DNA from 4 places in the Rhizobium sp. WSM409 genome. Region 4 is predicted to be linked to each of the others. Evidence: predicted binding sites of a transcription regulator. Region 4 holds the regulator's gene; each other region holds the start of a gene.
What was found. The regulator PhoB, encoded in region 4, activates phosphate uptake and scavenging genes when phosphate is short. The targets are predictions, from matches to a motif close to TGTCATNNANCTGTCAT.
Positions count from the first base shown of each region.

Region 1: a site for PhoB is predicted at 1,593-1,609, ahead of AC25BC_RS20555 (DUF2794 domain-containing protein). Genes of this name have one in related genera too.
Region 2: a site for PhoB is predicted at 1,807-1,823, ahead of AC25BC_RS06455 (alpha-D-ribose 1-methylphosphonate 5-triphosphate diphosphatase). Genes of this name have one in related genera too.
Region 3: a site for PhoB is predicted at 2,003-2,019, ahead of pstS (phosphate ABC transporter substrate-binding protein PstS). Genes of this name have one in related genera too.

Region 1 is NZ_CM172794.1:4,172,628-4,176,761, forward strand. Features, by position in the region: gene AC25BC_RS20545 (Bax inhibitor-1/YccA family protein) at 1-494, shown strand, start outside; gene AC25BC_RS20550 (GNAT family N-acetyltransferase) at 605-1,162, shown strand; gene AC25BC_RS20555 (DUF2794 domain-containing protein) at 1,169-1,570, opposite strand; gene AC25BC_RS20560 (DUF1223 domain-containing protein) at 1,886-2,626, opposite strand; gene acnA (aconitate hydratase AcnA) at 2,861-4,134, opposite strand, start outside.
Region 2 is NZ_CM172794.1:1,274,024-1,278,157, forward strand. Features, by position in the region: gene AC25BC_RS06445 (molybdopterin-containing oxidoreductase family protein) at 1-1,146, shown strand, start outside; gene AC25BC_RS06450 (NUDIX domain-containing protein) at 1,143-1,736, shown strand; gene AC25BC_RS06455 (alpha-D-ribose 1-methylphosphonate 5-triphosphate diphosphatase) at 1,881-3,050, shown strand; gene purN (phosphoribosylglycinamide formyltransferase) at 3,047-3,718, opposite strand; gene purM (phosphoribosylformylglycinamidine cyclo-ligase) at 3,715-4,134, opposite strand, start outside.
Region 3 is NZ_CM172794.1:1,372,683-1,376,816, reverse strand. Features, by position in the region: gene pstC (phosphate ABC transporter permease subunit PstC) at 1-779, opposite strand, end outside; gene pstS (phosphate ABC transporter substrate-binding protein PstS) at 867-1,889, opposite strand; gene AC25BC_RS06920 (bifunctional diguanylate cyclase/phosphodiesterase) at 2,239-4,134, opposite strand, start outside.
Region 4 is NZ_CM172794.1:184,474-188,607, forward strand. Features, by position in the region: gene pstB (phosphate ABC transporter ATP-binding protein PstB) at 1-549, shown strand, start outside; gene phoU (phosphate signaling complex protein PhoU) at 594-1,307, shown strand; gene phoB (phosphate regulon transcriptional regulator PhoB) at 1,442-2,125, shown strand; gene AC25BC_RS00940 (GcrA family cell cycle regulator) at 2,368-2,901, opposite strand; gene AC25BC_RS00945 (aspartate aminotransferase family protein) at 3,322-4,134, shown strand, end outside.

The DNA.
Region 1 (4,134 bases), 820 kb from region 4:
TGGTGTTCTTCCTGAGCTTCCGGATCAATACGATGACGGTGGCCGCCGCCCAGACGACCTTTGCGGTCTACGCCGCGCTCGTCGGCCTGTCGCTCTCATCGATCTTCCTGATCTACACGGGTCAGAGCGTCGTTCAGACCTTCTTCGTCACCGCCGCCTCCTTTGGCGCGCTGTCGCTTTACGGCTACACGACGAAGCGTAATCTGTCGGCGATGGGTTCGTTCCTGATGATGGGTCTTTTCGGCTTGATCATCGCCTCGATCGTCAACATCTTCCTGGCGTCGTCTGCCGTGCAGTTCGCCATCTCGGTGCTCGGCGTCCTGATCTTCGCAGGCCTCACCGCCTACGATACCCAGCGGATCAAGGAATTGTACCTGGAAGCCGATGACGTTGCCGTGGCCGGTCGCAAGGCGATCATGGGTGCGCTGACGCTCTATCTCGACTTCATCAACCTCTTCATGTTCCTGCTGCAGTTCATGGGCAACCGTAAATAAGCAGGACCGACTGAGATCGAAAAGGCGGCTTAGGCCGCCTTTTTTGTTGCGCAGGCTTTCGCGGGATGGTTTTAGGAAGACACATCCTCGCCAACGGACCTGCCGCCAAAATGTCCTTCCTCCTGCGCGACGCCACACAAGCCGATATTCCCGCCATTGCCGATATCTATCGCGAATCCGTCCTGAACGGCGTCGCGAGCTATGAGATCGTGCCGCCCTCCGAGGCCGAGATGGCGTTGCGTTTTTCGGCGATCGTCGGCCAGCAATATCCCTATATTGCCGCAACCGATGCGGATGGAACCCTGCTCGGCTACGCCTATGCGTCGGCCTTTCGCACGCGTCCCGCCTATCGCTGGCTGGTCGAGGATTCGATTTATCTGGCGCCGCAAGCCCGCGGCCGCGGTATCGGCAAGGCGCTGCTCGCCGAACTGATCATCCGTTGCACCACCCTCGGCTTTCGGCAGATGGCAGCCGTCATCGGCGGCGCCAGCCCCGCCTCGATCGCGCTTCATCGCACGGCCGGCTTCGAGGAGGTTGGTCTGATGAAGGGCACCGGCTACAAACACGGCCGCTGGCTGGATACGATGTTCATGCAGCGCGCCCTCGGTGAGGGTATGAGCGCAGATCCGGACCCGTCGACCTATCCCGGCACGCTGTTTAACGGCTGATATGGTTTACTTGTCGACGAGCTTCAGGGCCTTGTCGAAGACCTTCAGCACCTGGTTCAGCTCGTGACCGCGCTTCAGGATCGTGCCGTTGACGCTGATCACGCAATAGGCGCCCTGCTTGGCGGCGAGCTTCGGGTTTTTCTCGATGCGGAAGAGCGGCATTTCACCGGAACGCTTGAAAACGGAAAAGACCGCCCTGTCCTTCAGGTGATCGATGGCGTAGTCGCGCCATTCACCATCACCGACCATCCGACCGTAGATCCAGAGGATCGCGTCCAGTTCGCGCCGGTGGAAGGTCACCGGAAGCGGGTCCTTGCTTTGCTTGTATTCCCTGAGATCGACGACGACTGAGGAACTGTGGTCGACGGAACGGCTTTCGCCGTGTCGCAAATCCGGCTGATCTGTCATCAGTCTCACAAGGCCTCCACATATGACAGGAGAGTGACAGTTTGCCCGAGCTGCCGCAAATTGCAAGAGTGCCGGCTGTCACATTCAGCCGCACTACAGCGCCGCGCGTCTCTCGGGCAAGGGCGCTGGGCAGGCCAACGCTTTCTCCGCAGCGCCGCATTTCAGTCAAAACAGCGCCTCATTTGCAGGAGATTTATGAGCTCCAGTTTGGCGCCAGCGCGCCAAAGGGCCCGGCGGAGCGTATCGACCTTAACCCCAGCCCCGAATACGCTCGGCCGGGCCGCCCCAGCATTTCATCCGCAGCCGGATGAAATTTCAGATATTTTTGCCAGCCATCACCACGGTCGCGCCAAGGATCGCAGCCGGATCGCCGTCTGCGGTTGCCGATTGAAGCAGAATCGCGCAGCCCTCGAGCTGCGGCCGCTGCAGCACGCTGGCCGGCAGCGTCAGACTGGTCGCCTTGCCGTCCCACATGCCGACGGTTTCGACATTGGTGACGCTGTGGAGATAGGAGATCTTCTGGCCGCTGTTCTCGCCCTTTTCGACGTCGATGGTCTTTTCCTTGTCGAAATAGACCATCACGACATTGGCTTTGCCCTGTCCCGCGCCGATCTTGATCTCCAGCTCATCGCCGCGCATCGCGGCACTGATCGGAACGGTCAGCCCATTGCCTTCGCTGCTATAGGTGTCGATCTGGCTGTTGATGCCATTGAGATCGGCGCCGGCCAGATGGCCGCGTCCATTGACGATCGCCTGCGGCGTGTAGACGTTGCTGCGGCCCATTGTCTTGGCATAGCCATACTGCCGCTCGGTATTTTCCTTGGAACTCAGCGTATCGGCCCAACCGAGATAGTTCCAGTAATCGACATGATAGGCGAGCGCGATGACATCGCCCTGGTTCACCAGCTTGCGGAAAGCGGCATCAGCAGGAGGACAGGAGGAGCAGCCCTGCGCCGTGAAGAGTTCGACGACACCTTTCGGTGTGCCGTCTTCGGCCTGCAACGGGCCCGAGAGAACAACGCCGGCGATCAGCGGAATCAAAAAACGGGGGGACATTCACCTGCACCTCTTTTTCAGCGCCGACGGCATGTTGGAACCGGAGGCCCTGACATATGAACGTACGAATAATCCTTCCGGGTTCAAACGAAAAGTCACGAACGGGTGAGACGTAGCTAGACGGGAACTTGCGTAAAACAAATCATCGTGAGCCCCGTTTAAAGACTGTCGCCGCAAAGAAAAACCGCCGGAAACTGCTCTCCGGCGGCCATTATCATGTGAGTGTCTTAAAAATCAGGCAGCGAGGTCGCGCAGAACCGTCTGCAGGATGCCGCCATTGTTGAGGTAGACTACCTCGTCGAGCGTATCGACGCGCGACAGCAGCGGAACCTCCTTCACGGTGCCGTCGCCATAGGTGATCCTGGCGATCTTCTTCTCGCGTGGCTTGATCTTTTCCAGACCTTCGATGGTGACGAGTTCGTCGCCCTTGAGGCCGAGGCTCTGCCAGGTCGTGCCCTCTTCGAAGACGAAGGGGATGATGCCCATGCCGACCAGGTTCGAGCGATGGATGCGCTCGAAGGATTGGGCGACCACCGCCTTGACGCCGAGCAGGTTGGTGCCCTTGGCAGCCCAGTCGCGGGAGGAGCCATTGCCATATTCGACACCGGCGAAGATGACGAGCGGCACGCCTTCCTGCTTGTACTGCATCGCGGCGTCATAGATCGAGGTCTCTTCCTTCGACGGGTAATGGATGGTGTAGCCACCTTCCTTGCCGTTCGGGCCGAGCATGTGGTTGCGGATGCGGATATTGGCGAAGGTGCCGCGCATCATCACTTCATGGTTGCCGCGGCGCGTGCCGTACTGGTTGAAGTCGGCAACGGCGACGTCGTGGTCGATGAGGTAGGCGCCGGCCGGCGATGCCGCCTTGATCGAACCGGCGGGCGAGATGTGGTCGGTGGTGATCTTGTCGCCGAACAGGCCGAGGACGCGGGCGCCCTTGATGTCGGAAACGCCGCTGCCCTTCTTGCCCATGCCGACGAAGTAGGGCGGGTTCTGCACATAGGTCGAATTGTCGTCCCAGGCATAGGTCTGGCCCGGCGGGATCTGAACGGCCTGCCAGTTGACGTCGCCCTTGAAGACGTCGGCATACTTGCTTTCGTAAAGCTCGCGGGTCACGTATTTCAGGATGAATTCCTGAACTTCCTTCGAGGTCGGCCAGATGTCCTTGAGATAAACCGGGTTGCCGCTCTGGTCCTCGCCGATCGGCTCCTTGGTCAGATCCGTCTGCACCGTGCCGGCAAGCGCATAAGCGACGACCAGCGGCGGGGATGCGAGATAGTTCGCCTGCACGTCGGGCGAGATGCGGCCTTCGAAGTTGCGGTTGCCGGACAGAACGCCGGAAACGATAAGGCCCTTGTCGTTGATCGTCTTCGAGATCGGTGCCGGCAGCGGGCCGGAATTACCGATGCAGGTGGTGCAGCCGAAACCGACGAGGTTGAAGCCAAGCTTGTCGAGGTCGGCCTGCAGGCCCGACTTGGCGAGATATTCGCCGACGACTTGGCTTCCCG
Region 2 (4,134 bases), 1.1 Mb from region 4:
CTCGGCTCCTGGCAATATGAGGGCGGCGGCGCCTTCCATTCGAACAGCGATATCTTCCGCATGAACAGCGCCGAACTGACCGGCCGGTCGATGAAGGATGCCGATATCCGCATGCTCGACCAGTCGCAGATCGGCCGCGTGCTGACCGGCGATGCCGTGGCGCTGCGCCATCGCGGCCCGGTGACGGCTATGCTGATCCAGAACACCAATCCCGCCAACATCGCCCCCGAGCAGCGCCTCGTCAGACGTGGCTTTGCCCGTGAGGACCTCTTCGTTGCCGTCCACGAGCAGTTCCTGACCGAAACGGCCGAGATCGCCAATATCGTCATTCCGGCAACGATGTTCGTCGAACATGACGACATCTACCGGGCCGGCGGCCAGAACCATATCCTGCTGGGACCGAAGCTGGTCGAGCCACCGCCCACCGTGCGCACCAATCTCTTCGTCATCGAGGAACTGGCCAAACGCCTCGGCGTCGCCGATCGCCCAGGCTTCGGCTTTACCGCCCGCGAGATGGTCGACCGCATCCTCGAATCGAGCGGCCTGCCGGATTACGATCATTTCCTCGAACACAAATGGTTCGATCGCCAGCCCGCTTTCGAGGAAGCGCATTATCTGAACGGCTTTGCCCATCCGGACGGCAAGTTCCACTTTCGCCCGGACTGGATCAATCAGCCGGCGCCGAACAAACCGCCGGCGGCAATCGGCGCGCTCGGTCCGCACGCAGCGCTTCCAGACTTCCCCGATCAGGTCGATGTCATCGAAGTCGCCGATCCCGAGCATCCCTTCCGCCTCGCCACGTCGCCGGCGCGCAACTTCCTGAATTCGAGCTTTTCGGAAACCAAGACCTCCCGGCAGAAAGAAGGCCGCCCTGAAGTGATGATCAATCCGGCCGACGCCGAAGCCAACGGCATCACCCATGGCGATCTCGTCCGCATCGGTAACAGCCGCGGCGATCTGCGCATCCACGCCCGCATCACCACTGAAGTGAAATCAGGCGTGCTGATTGCCGAGGGCCTTTGGCCGAACAAGGCGCATGTCGACGGCGAGGGCATCAACGTCTTGACCGGCGCCGACCCCGTCGCGCCTTATGGCGGTGCGGCCGTGCACGACAACAAGGTCTGGCTTCGCAGGGACGCAGCATGATGCAGCCGAAATCCCGGGTGAAAATCGCCGGCGAGGAAACCCTGTCGAATGGGTGGACGCGGCTGAGCAGCTATCTGCTCGACTATATCGACCGCAAGGGCGCAACCCATCGGTTGAAGCGGGAAGTCTACCACCGCACGCCCGCCGCCTGCATTCTGCTTTATGATCCCAGGCGCGACCTCGTCGTTCTCGTCCGCCAATTCCGCCTCGCCGTTCATCTCAACGGCGATCCCAGCTGGATAATCGAGGTGCCGGCCGGCCTTCTCGACGATGACCATCCCGAAACGGCGATCCGTCGCGAGGCGATGGAGGAGACCGGCTATCGCCTGCGCGAGGCGCGCTTCCTGTTCAAATCCTACACCTCACCGGGTGCCGTCACCGAAGTGGTCCACTTCTTCGCAGCCCTCGTCGACATCGCCGACCGCGTGGCCGAAGGCGGCGGCCTGGACGAGGAGCACGAGGATATCGAAGTCCTCGAGATTCCGCTCGACGAGGCGGCGACGATGATCGAAACCGGCGAGATCTTCGACGTCAAGACGATCGTGCTTCTGCAATGGGCCTTGTTGAACAGGGCAAAGCTGACAGCGTGAATCTGCGGAGCGAGCGCATCGGGTCATTTCCAAAGCGCAAGTTTCCGCTTTAAGATGATACGGCGCGAAATTTCATACGACTGTCACGTAGCAGTTCTATGCGCTGCGGTTTGTCAATCATCGGATGCGGTCAGGAGAAAGCCCATGTGGCTCAGCAATTTCACCCTCGTTCTCCCAAACGAGGTGGTGAGTGAAGGTTCCGTGCGTGTTGAGGGTGGCGTCATCGCCGAGATCCGGCCGGAGCCGGTCGCCGGTGCTGCCATCGATGGCGGCAGGCGGCTGCTGATGCCGGGATTCGTCGATCTCCACGGCGACATGATCGAGCGCGAGATCGCCCCGCGGCCGAACGCGACGATGCCGATCGATTTCGGCATCCACGAACTCGACAAGAAGCTTGCCGCCGCCGGTGTCACCACAGCGTTTGCCGCCGTCTCTTTTGCGACCGAAAGCGTCTACGGCCACGTCCGCTCGCTGGAGACGACATCGGCGGTGATCGAAGGCATCAACCGCCTGCGTGATGATCTGCTGATCGACCACCGCGTCCACGCCCGTTACGAGATCACCAATGTCGGCGCAGCGCCTGCACTCGAACGCCTGCTGAATGCCGATCAGATCGACATGGTCTCGCTTACCGACCATACGCCGGGTCAGGGCCAGTACAACAACCTGCAAAGCTACATCCTTAGCATCTCCGAGCGCCGCGCCATCTCCGAGGAAATGGCGGCGGAGATCGTCGCCAAGCGCATTGCCATGCGCAACAATGCTGACATCGAGGCCAAGCTGAAGGAGATCGTCGCGCTGTCGCTGAAGCACAAGCTGTCGCTTGCCTCGCATGACGATGACAGCGTCGAAAAAGTCGCCGAGATGCACGATCTTGGCGTCACAATCAGCGAGTTTCCGGTCACCGCGCCTGCGGCCGAAGAGGCGCGCCGCCGCGGCCTCTGGACGCTGATGGGCGCGCCGAACGCGCTGCGCGGCCAGTCGATGTCGGGCAATCTCAGCGCGCTCGATGCCGCAAGGGCCGGCCTGCTGAGCGTCATCGCCGCCGATTATCATCCAGCTGCCTTCGTGCCTGGCATTTTCAAGCTTGCCGACATGGTGGACGGCGGCCTGCCGGCAGCCGTTGCCATGGCGACCGGCAATGCGGCCCGTTCCGCCGGCCTGTCGGATCGCGGCGAGATCGCCATCGGCCAGCGCGCCGATCTGGTCGTGGTCGAGCCGGGTGATATCAATCGCATCCGCGCCACCTTCCGCGCCGGCCGCTTCGTCTACAGCGACGGCACGCTGCATCCGTTAAGGGCGCTGGCGGCTTAAGCGCGGTCGCCGATCAGCGAAATAAGCTGGGTCTTGGGTGCGGCGGTCGAAGCCTCCGCGCCGACGGCCTTGCCGCCTTCCATCGTCACACGGCCTTCGGCAAAGAGCCGCAGCGCTTGCGGGTAAATCTGGTGTTCGATGGTGAGCACACGCGCGGCAAGGCTTTCGGCCGTGTCACCGGAAAAAACAGGTACGGCCGCCTGGCCGATCACCGGCCCCTCATCCATGCCTTCGGTGACGAAATGCACCGTGCAGCCGGCGATCCGCATGCCGGCGTCGATCGCCCGCTGATGCGTATGCAGGCCCGGAAATAAGGGCAGCAGGGAAGGGTGGATGTTGAGCATCCGGCCTTCATAACGCTGGATGAACGTCGCCGTCAGCAGCCGCATATAGCCTGCCAGGCAAAGAATATCGGGTTTAAGCTCGTCGAGCGCCGAAAAGATCGCCGCCTCATGCGCGTCCTTGCTGGCGTAGTCCTTGCGGGGAAAAGCGAATGTGGCAATGCCTTCGGCGGCGGCCTTGGCAAGCCCGCCGGCATCCGCCTTGTCGGAAATCACCCCGACGATCTCGGCCGGATAGTCGGCTGCCTTTGCCGCCGCAACCAGCGCCATCATGTTGGAGCCGCTGCCTGATATGAAGACGACGGCGCGTTTGCGCGGCGAACTCATATGGCAAGCGTGCCCTTGTAGACCGTGCCGGCAGCGCCTTCTTCGCGGGCGATCATGCGGCCGAGCGTGATAACTGTCTCGCCCTCGGCTTCGAGAGCCGCGGAAACCGTCGCGACATTCTCGCCGGCAACAACGGCGATCATGCCGACACCGCAGTTGAAGGTGCGCAGCATTTCCTTGGATTCGACGCCGCCCGTCTTGGCGAGCCATGAAAACACCGGCGGCACCTTGACGGCGGCAAGATCGATCTCGGCCGCCAGATGCTTCGGCAGCACGCGCGGAATATTTTCCGGGAAGCCGCCGCCGGTGATGTGCGCCAGCGCCTTGATGGCGCCGGTCTCGCGGATCGCCTTCAGAAGCGGCTTCACATAGATGCGTGTCGGCTCGAGCAGGGCTTCGCCGAGCTTCTTGCCCTC
Region 3 (4,134 bases), 1.2 Mb from region 4:
GTGTTGCCGAGTACGAAGGTGACCGCCATGGTCTCTCCGAGCGCGCGGCCGAGACCAAGGAAGATGCCGCCGACGACCGCGGTGCGGGTGTGCGGGATGACGATGTCGCGCACCACTTCCCACTTGGTCGAACCAAGCGCATAGGCCGATTCCTTCAACTGCGCTGGGACGACCAGGAAGACGTCGCGCGTGACCGAGGAGACGAAGGGGATGATCATGATTGCCAGCACGATGCCCGACGTCAGCATGCCGATGCCGAGCGGGGCGCCAGTGAACAATGCGCCGATTACCGGGATCGGGCCTAGCCAGTCGATCAGCACCGGCTGGACGTAGTCCGACATGAAGGGGGCAAAGGTGAAGAGACCCCACATGCCGTAAATGATGCTGGGGATACCGGCGAGAAGCTCGATGGCACCGCCGATCGGGCCGCGAATGGAGCGCGGCGCAACTTCGGTAATGAAAACGGCGATACCGAGGCTCACGGGAACGCCGATGATCATGGCGAGCGCCGAGGTGACCAGCGTGCCGTAAATCGGTACTAGGCCCGAGAACCGCTGGGCAACCGGATCCCATTCCATGCCGGTCAGGAAGCCAAAGCCGAAGGTTTGGAACGCGAGAAACCCGTCCCAGACCATGGAGAACGCCGCTGTGAACAGTGCGACAAGAACAAACAGGCCGCAGCCGAAAACTATCCAGTAAAAAATACGATCGCCTGCGGCGCCGTCGCGGCGCTTCACGCCCGCGGTTGTGGCGGGCAGCGATGCCATTGCTTCGCTCATGTCCGTACGCTCTGATGCTTTGAGGGGTGTCAAAGACATTCGGGGCGGAAAGCCTCGCTTCCCGCCCCGACCGCAGTTTCGTCAGGATCAGCCCTTGAACGAGGCCGTCCAGTAATCCTCGATCTGCTTCACCAGGGTTTCCGGAAGCGGAACGTAATCGAGGGCAGAGGCTTCCTTCTGGCCGTTTTCGAGCGCCCACTTGAAGAAGGCGAAGGCAGCCTTGGAGCGAGCCGCATCTTTCGGCTCCTTGTACATGATCGCCCAGGTCGTGGCGGTGACCGGCCAGGCCTTTTCGCCCGGAGCATTGGTCATGATCAGGTAGAAGTCCTGAGCCTTGGTCCATTCGGCGCTGGCGGCAGCAGCCGAGAAGCTTTCCGCATTTGGCTTCGGATACTGGCCTGCGGCGTTCTGGATCAGAACGTAGGGCAGCTTGTTCTGCAGAGCGTAGGCGTATTCGACGTAGCCGATCGAATCCTTGACGCGGGTGACGTAAGCGGCGACGCCTTCGTTGCCCTTGCCGCCGATGCCGACCGGCCAGTTGACGGCGGTCCCTTCGCCGACCTTGCTCTTCCAGTCTTCGTTGACCTTGGAGAAGTAGTTGGTCCAGTTGAAGGAGGTGCCCGAACCGTCCGAACGGTGGACGACGGCGATCTGGCTGTCGGGCAGTTTCAGGCCGGGATTCAGATCGGCGATGGCCTTGTCGTTCCACTTGGTGACATTGCCGAGGTAGATGTCGGCGAGAACCTTGCCCGTGAGCTTCAGTTCGCCCGACTTGATACCCTTGACGTTGATGACGGGCACGATGCCGCCGACGACGAGCGGGAACTGACCGAAGCCGCCAGTCGTCAGGTCTTCCGGCTTCATCGGAGCGTCGGACGCGCCGAAGTCAACCGTTGCAGCCTTGACCTGGGCGATGCCACCGCCCGAACCGATCGACTGGTAGTTCAGCTTGTCGCCGGTCTGCTTGTTGTAGTCCGCAGACCATTTGGACAGGACGGGATAGACGAAGGTGGAGCCGGCGCCGGTGATGTCGGCGGCGGACGCCGAAACCGCCAGAGCGGCAACCAGGCCGGCGCCGAGGCAGGCCGAAAGAAGTTTATTGCTGAGCATATGAAGCGCTTCCCTAATGGATTTGAAAAACAACGAGACCAGCGCCATGGAGGGGGTGTCCATTGTCTGGGGCGCTGAAATTCCCGTCACAGCAGGCGGGCTAGGCGCGTTTTATTACAGTTTGATGACGGAATTTGACGGTCGCAACCAACCGTGGGCCGTGCCGCGAATGCTGCAGTTACGGCCTTTTCATTGAATCGCGGATTTAACAAAGCCTTAGCAAAAACATCGGGATAGATTGACGCATGGCTGTGGTGGATTGCCGCAGCGATGCCTGGAAATGTCGTTTTCAGGATTTCGATATGCCGGGCCGCTCAGGCCCGATGCCGAATTCGTGGCCTTTACGAGATCACGCGGCCGACTCTTCTTGCAGCCTGCTGGATATGTCGCATGCCGACATGGGTTTTCCGAGCATATACCCTTGAAGCTGATCGCAGCCGGCGTCTCGCAAGATCGCCGCCTGACGGGTATTCTCAATACCTTCCGCGGTCACGGGAATCTGCAGAGCAGTCGCCAAGGAGATGGTTGCCCGAAGAATATCGGCGCCATTTGCGGTTTCATCGAGAGCGGACACCAGCGAGCGGTCGATCTTCATGCGATCAAACCCAAACTGCCGCAATGCACCGATGCTGGCGTAGCCGCAGCCAAAATCATCAAGAGCAAACTTTATGCCGACGCGCTTGAGCTGGTCTATCGACCGACGGGCCTGATCCGGATTTGTCATCAGAACGCCCTCAGTGATTTCCAGTGTCAGGCGGTTTGGATTGAAATCCAACTCCTGCAGGATCGTGATCACTTGGGCAGCAAATTCCGGATTGCAGAGCTGGATCGGCGAAACATTCACCGACAAAGTCAGACCGGGCCAGCTCTTGGCATGCCCGATCGACGTTCTCAGCATATGGACGCCAAGGGCATCGATGAGGCCGCATCTTTCAGCAAGAGGGATGAATATTTCCGGGCTGATGTTTCCCGTTGCAGTTTTCCAGCGCGCCAGTGCTTCAAGACCGGTGACAGTACCGGTCGAAGCAGAGACGAGAGGCTGGAAAACGGCTTCGATTGCGCCGCTGCCGATGGCGTTTTTCAAGAGACCTTCCAGCTCGGCGACCCGTATGCGTTCCCGGTCCAGTTCGGGGTCGTATTCAACCGCCTGACCTTTGCCATTTGCCTTGGCACGATAGAGCGCCATGTCGGCTCTGCGAAGAAGCTCCAAAGGCGATATGTCTCCATCGCGCGCCGCAGCTCCGATGCTTGCGCCAACTTCGATCGTTCGCCCGTCAATTTTGAAGGGCTCGGCAAACAGCGCCAGAATCGCCTCTTCGATCTCTTCGCGTGCAGTGGATCCAACGTGCACCAGCGCGAATTCATCGCCTCCCAGCCGGGCTGCGGTCAGGACTTCGGGATGACTGGTCATCAGCGCGTTCGAGACGATCCGGATCAAATCATCCCCAACCGCATGTCCCCAAGCATCGTTGACCGCCTTGAAGCCGTCGAGGTCAACCAAGTAAAGCCGCGGCGATGAAGGATCCGGGCTCTCCAGATCCTCCAGCAGGCGGAGAAGCCCCTGTCTGTTCAACAAGCCACTCAAGCTGTCATGGCTCGCTTCGAAGCGAGCTGTTTGCGCCAGTTGGCGCAGGCGCCGCGCCTCGGATGCGCCAACCAACAGAACGCCGATCAAGAATAATGAAAGGATGACGGTAGAAGCTGCAACATAGGGATAGACCTGATGAAACACGGCGCTTCCGGGGGCTTTGCTCGGCCAAACGAGATAGCCGATGACGGCTCCCTTCATGTCGGTGATCGGCGTGTTCAGGGATCCCGGCTTGGGCGTCGTCTCGAGGCTCAGCCCCTCGAGTTCATGTTCGTTGGAGAGAGTGTCGAGAACCTCCGACGTAAACTCCTTATAGAAACTCAGCACGCTGAACTTCGGAACCTCGGCGGCGGTCTCGAACGGCTGGATCGCCTGCGAGGCGATCAGCGCTATACCGCTTTCGGTCTTGATGAAATTGACCACCGGCGCCTTCGCCGGAGCGGCAGCAGCATTGATCTGCTGATAAAAAGCTTCCCCGAAAAACGTGCTCGGCTGGAAGGGCTTGCCTTTGGCATAGGCCGAGACGATCGAAGACCGGTCAGGGCCGGTCACGATCGCGCCGTCATAAAGCGCATAATCCTCGCTGGTTTTTCCCCAATTCTCATAGGCCCAATCCGCAGCGGCCGGAGATGAGACCGCACTATAGGCATCGTCCCA
Region 4 (4,134 bases):
GACGATATCTATGATCCCGATATCGACGTCGTCGAACTTCGTGCCCGCGTCGGCATGGTCTTCCAGAAGCCGAACCCGTTCCCGAAGACGATCTATGAAAACGTCTCCTATGGCCCGCGCATCCATGGCCTTGCCAAGTCGAAGGCCGATCTCGACCAGATCGTCGAGACCAGCCTGCAGCGCGCCGGTCTCTGGAACGAGGTCAAGGACCGCGTGCACGAATCCGGCACCGGCCTGTCGGGCGGTCAGCAGCAGCGCCTCTGCATTGCCCGTGCCGTCGCCGTCAGCCCGGAAGTCATCCTGATGGACGAGCCCTGCTCGGCGCTCGACCCGATCGCCACCGCCAAGGTCGAGGAGCTGATCCACGAGCTGCGCGAGAACTACACGATCGTCATCGTCACCCATTCCATGCAGCAGGCCGCGCGTGTTTCGCAGCGCACCGCCATGTTCCACCTCGGCAATCTCGTCGAGGAGAACGACACCGACAAGATGTTCACCAATCCCGACGATCCGCGCACCCAGGACTATATCATGGGTCGCTTCGGCTGATTTTGGCGTCACCAAGCCTTTCCGTTATTCGAGGATAAAGCCCCATGGCATCGACACATATTTATTCTGCCTATGATGATGATCTGAAGTTCCTGTCCAGGCGGATTTCCGAAATGGGCGGCCTGGCCGAGCAGATGGTCGCCGAAGCCGTACGGGCGCTCGTCAACGGCGATACCGCGCTGGCGCAGAAGGTCATCTCCGACGATGTGATCCTCGATCACGCCGAACGCGAAATCGGCGACAAGGCGATCGTCACCATCGCCCGCCGCCAGCCGATGGCCGCGGACCTGCGCGAAATCATGGGTTCGATCCGCATCGCCGCCGATCTCGAACGCGTCGGCGACCTCGGCAAGAACACTGCCAAGCGCGTCATCGCCGTCCAAAGCACCGGCGTTCCCCGCAAGCTCGCCCGCGGCCTCGAGCATCTGTCCGAGCTGGCGCTCGTCCAGCTCAAGGAAGTGCTCGACGTCTACACCAATCGTTCCGCCGACAAGGCGAATGCGATCCGCGAACGCGACAACGAGATCGACGCGATGTACACCTCGCTGTTCCGCGAGCTCCTGACCTACATGATGGAAGATCCGCGCAACATCACCAGCTGCACGCATCTTCTCTTCTGCGCCAAGAACATCGAGCGCATCGGCGACCACGCCACCAACATCGCCGAGACGATCTATTACATGACGACAGGCGCGCAGCCGGAAGGCGATCGGCCGAAGGACGACAGCGCCAACACCGTCGGCGCGGTCACCGAATAACTGCCCACACCCCGCCGCTTGCGTGCGCGCCCGTCCGGGCGCGCAAAGAGGTCGCAGCCAATTTTTAAATTTGCGCAGGATGCATTGCTTAAATCACCCTGGTTTAAGGATCATGCGCGAGGAGACCGACACGCATGATCCCGAGAGTTGCAGTTGTTGAAGACGAGGAAGCCCTCAGCGTGCTTCTTCGCTACAATCTCGAAGCGGAAGGCTTCGAGGTCGATACCATCCTTCGTGGCGACGAAGCCGAAATGCGGCTTCAGGAGCGCACGCCCGATCTTCTCATCCTTGATTGGATGCTGCCCGGCGTCTCCGGCATCGAGCTCTGCCGGCGCCTGCGCATGCGGCCGGAGACCGAGCGTCTGCCGATCATCATGCTGACGGCGCGCGGCGAAGAGAGCGAGCGTGTCCGCGGATTGTCGACGGGCGCCGACGATTATGTCGTCAAGCCCTTTTCGACCCCCGAACTCGTTGCCCGCGTCAAGGCGATGCTGCGTCGCGCCCGTCCCGAGGTGCTGTCGACGGTGCTGAAATGCGGTGACATCGAGCTCGACCGTGAGACCCATCGCGTCCATCGCAAGACCCGCGAAGTCCGCCTCGGCCCCACCGAATTCCGCCTGCTGGAATTCCTGATGTCGTCGCCGGGCCGGGTCTTCTCCCGCTCACAGCTGTTGGATGGTGTCTGGGGCCACGATATCTATGTCGACGAGCGCACCGTCGACGTCCATGTCGGCCGCCTGCGCAAGGCGCTGAATTTCTCCAACATGCAGGACGTCATCCGCACCGTCCGCGGCGCCGGTTATTCGATGGAAGCCTGAGGGCTTTCATCTGAGCCTGCTGAGCCCTGGCAAAACCCGCGACGTCATCCTCGGCCTTGTGCCGAGGATCTGCGCACGCCAAATGAAGTATTTGAAAATAAAGTTTTTTCCCTCAAGTAGTTGAGGTGATCAGATGCTCGGCACAAGGCCGAGCATGACGGAGGGAAACCTGAGCTTCCATCCGCGCATAAAAAAACGGGCCACTCGGCCCGTTTTCTGCATTCTAACGATGGTCAGCCCGTTCAGCTGGCCCGCGCCGCTGCCCGGCGGCGTTCATTCACCGGCTGGTAGGCAAGCTTCTGGTGATAACCGCAATAGGGCGAATTGTCGGGGGACTCGCAGCCGCAGAAATGGAAGTCATCCTTCAGCGGATCGCCGACCGGCCACTTGCAGGTGCGTTCGGTCAGTTCCGTCAGGCCGAGGCGGCGGGAAATCGGCACCACCACATTGCCTCTCGGCACGTATTCCATTTCCTCGATCGTTTCGATCTCGATCTCTTCCTTCAGCATCGTCGCGCCCTGCTGGCGGGTGACGGTGCGGGTGGTGATGCGAGAGGCGAAGTTCGGCGCGCGCGGCGCCGATGTATTGCGCTTCGGCGTTCGCGCCGCGGTGTTGGTGCCGCCGGCCTTGGCACGGCCGGGAAGGCACAGCCGGTGCACTTTACCGATGACCGCGTTTCGGCTGACACCGCCAAGTTGTGCCGCGATCTGGCTCGCGCTCAGTCCTTCGGCCCAAAGCTTCTTGAGTTTCTCGACCCGCTCGTCTGTCCAGTTCATGCCCTGTCTCCACCTTTTGCGTTGGTGATGGCAGAATCCCTCACCGTTGTCCCGGGAGCTCCGAAACAAGAAACGCTTGATCAATTTTGGTGACTAGTTCCGCCGCATGCAGTCTAGTAATTGATCTTTAACCTAGTGTGAGCCTGACTCCGTGACAAGAGTCGCATGAATCCGGATGAATCGAATTCGTAGTTTTCCCCAACTTGCTGTCCCTGCGTGGCATTTCTGCAATAATGCCTGTTGAAGACTGAAAATGCCGCTGTACACCTGTGCTGCATACGCTAAGGGCGCCGTTTTGTTGACATTGCAGCGCGAAAAGGAAATAGTGCCACTCGCCGCCGCAAGGCGGCATTTTTGATTTTTCGGGCCTGGTTTCCTTAGCCGGAGTCATTGCCCGGCAACTTTGATGGAGATCGCGCCATGGCTGAAGCCGCGCCGCTTTATGACACCTATTCTCGTGCCCCGCTGCGGTTCGAGCGAGGCGAGGGCGTATGGCTGATCACCGAAACTGGCGAGCGATATCTCGATTTCGGCGCCGGCGTCGCCGTCACCTCCGTCGGCCACAGCAATCCGCATGTGGTCGGCGCACTGAAGGAGCAGGCAGACAAGGTCTGGCACCTGTCGAACATCTATGAGATCCCCGGCCAGGAGCGTCTGGCAAAACGGCTGACGGACGCTACCTTCGCCGACAAGGTGTTCTTCACCAATTCGGGCGCCGAGGCGCTCGAATGCGCGATCAAGACGGCGCGCCGCTACCAGTTTTCCAAGGGCCATCCCGAGCGCTTCCATATCATCACCTTCGAAGGCGCCTTCCACGGACGGACGCTGGCGACGATCGCCGCCGGTGGCCAGGAAAAATATCTCGAAGGTTTCGGCCCCAAGGCGCCGGGTTTCGATCAGGTGGCTTTCGGCGACATCGAAGCGGTCCGCGCCGCGATCACCGATGCCACGGCTGGCATCCTCATCGAGCCGGTGCAGGGCGAGGGCGGCGTCCGTCCTGCCACGCCTGAGTTCATGAAGGCGCTTCGCCAGCTCTGCGACGAGAACGGCCTGCTGTTGATCCTCGACGAAGTCCAGACCGGCGTCGGCCGCACCGGCAAGCTCTTCGCCCATGAATGGTCGGGCGTCACCCCCGACATCATGGCTGTCGCCAAGGGCATCGGCGGCGGTTTCCCGCTCGGCGCCTGCCTTGCCACATCAGAGGCCGCCTCCGGCATGAAGGCCGGTACGCAT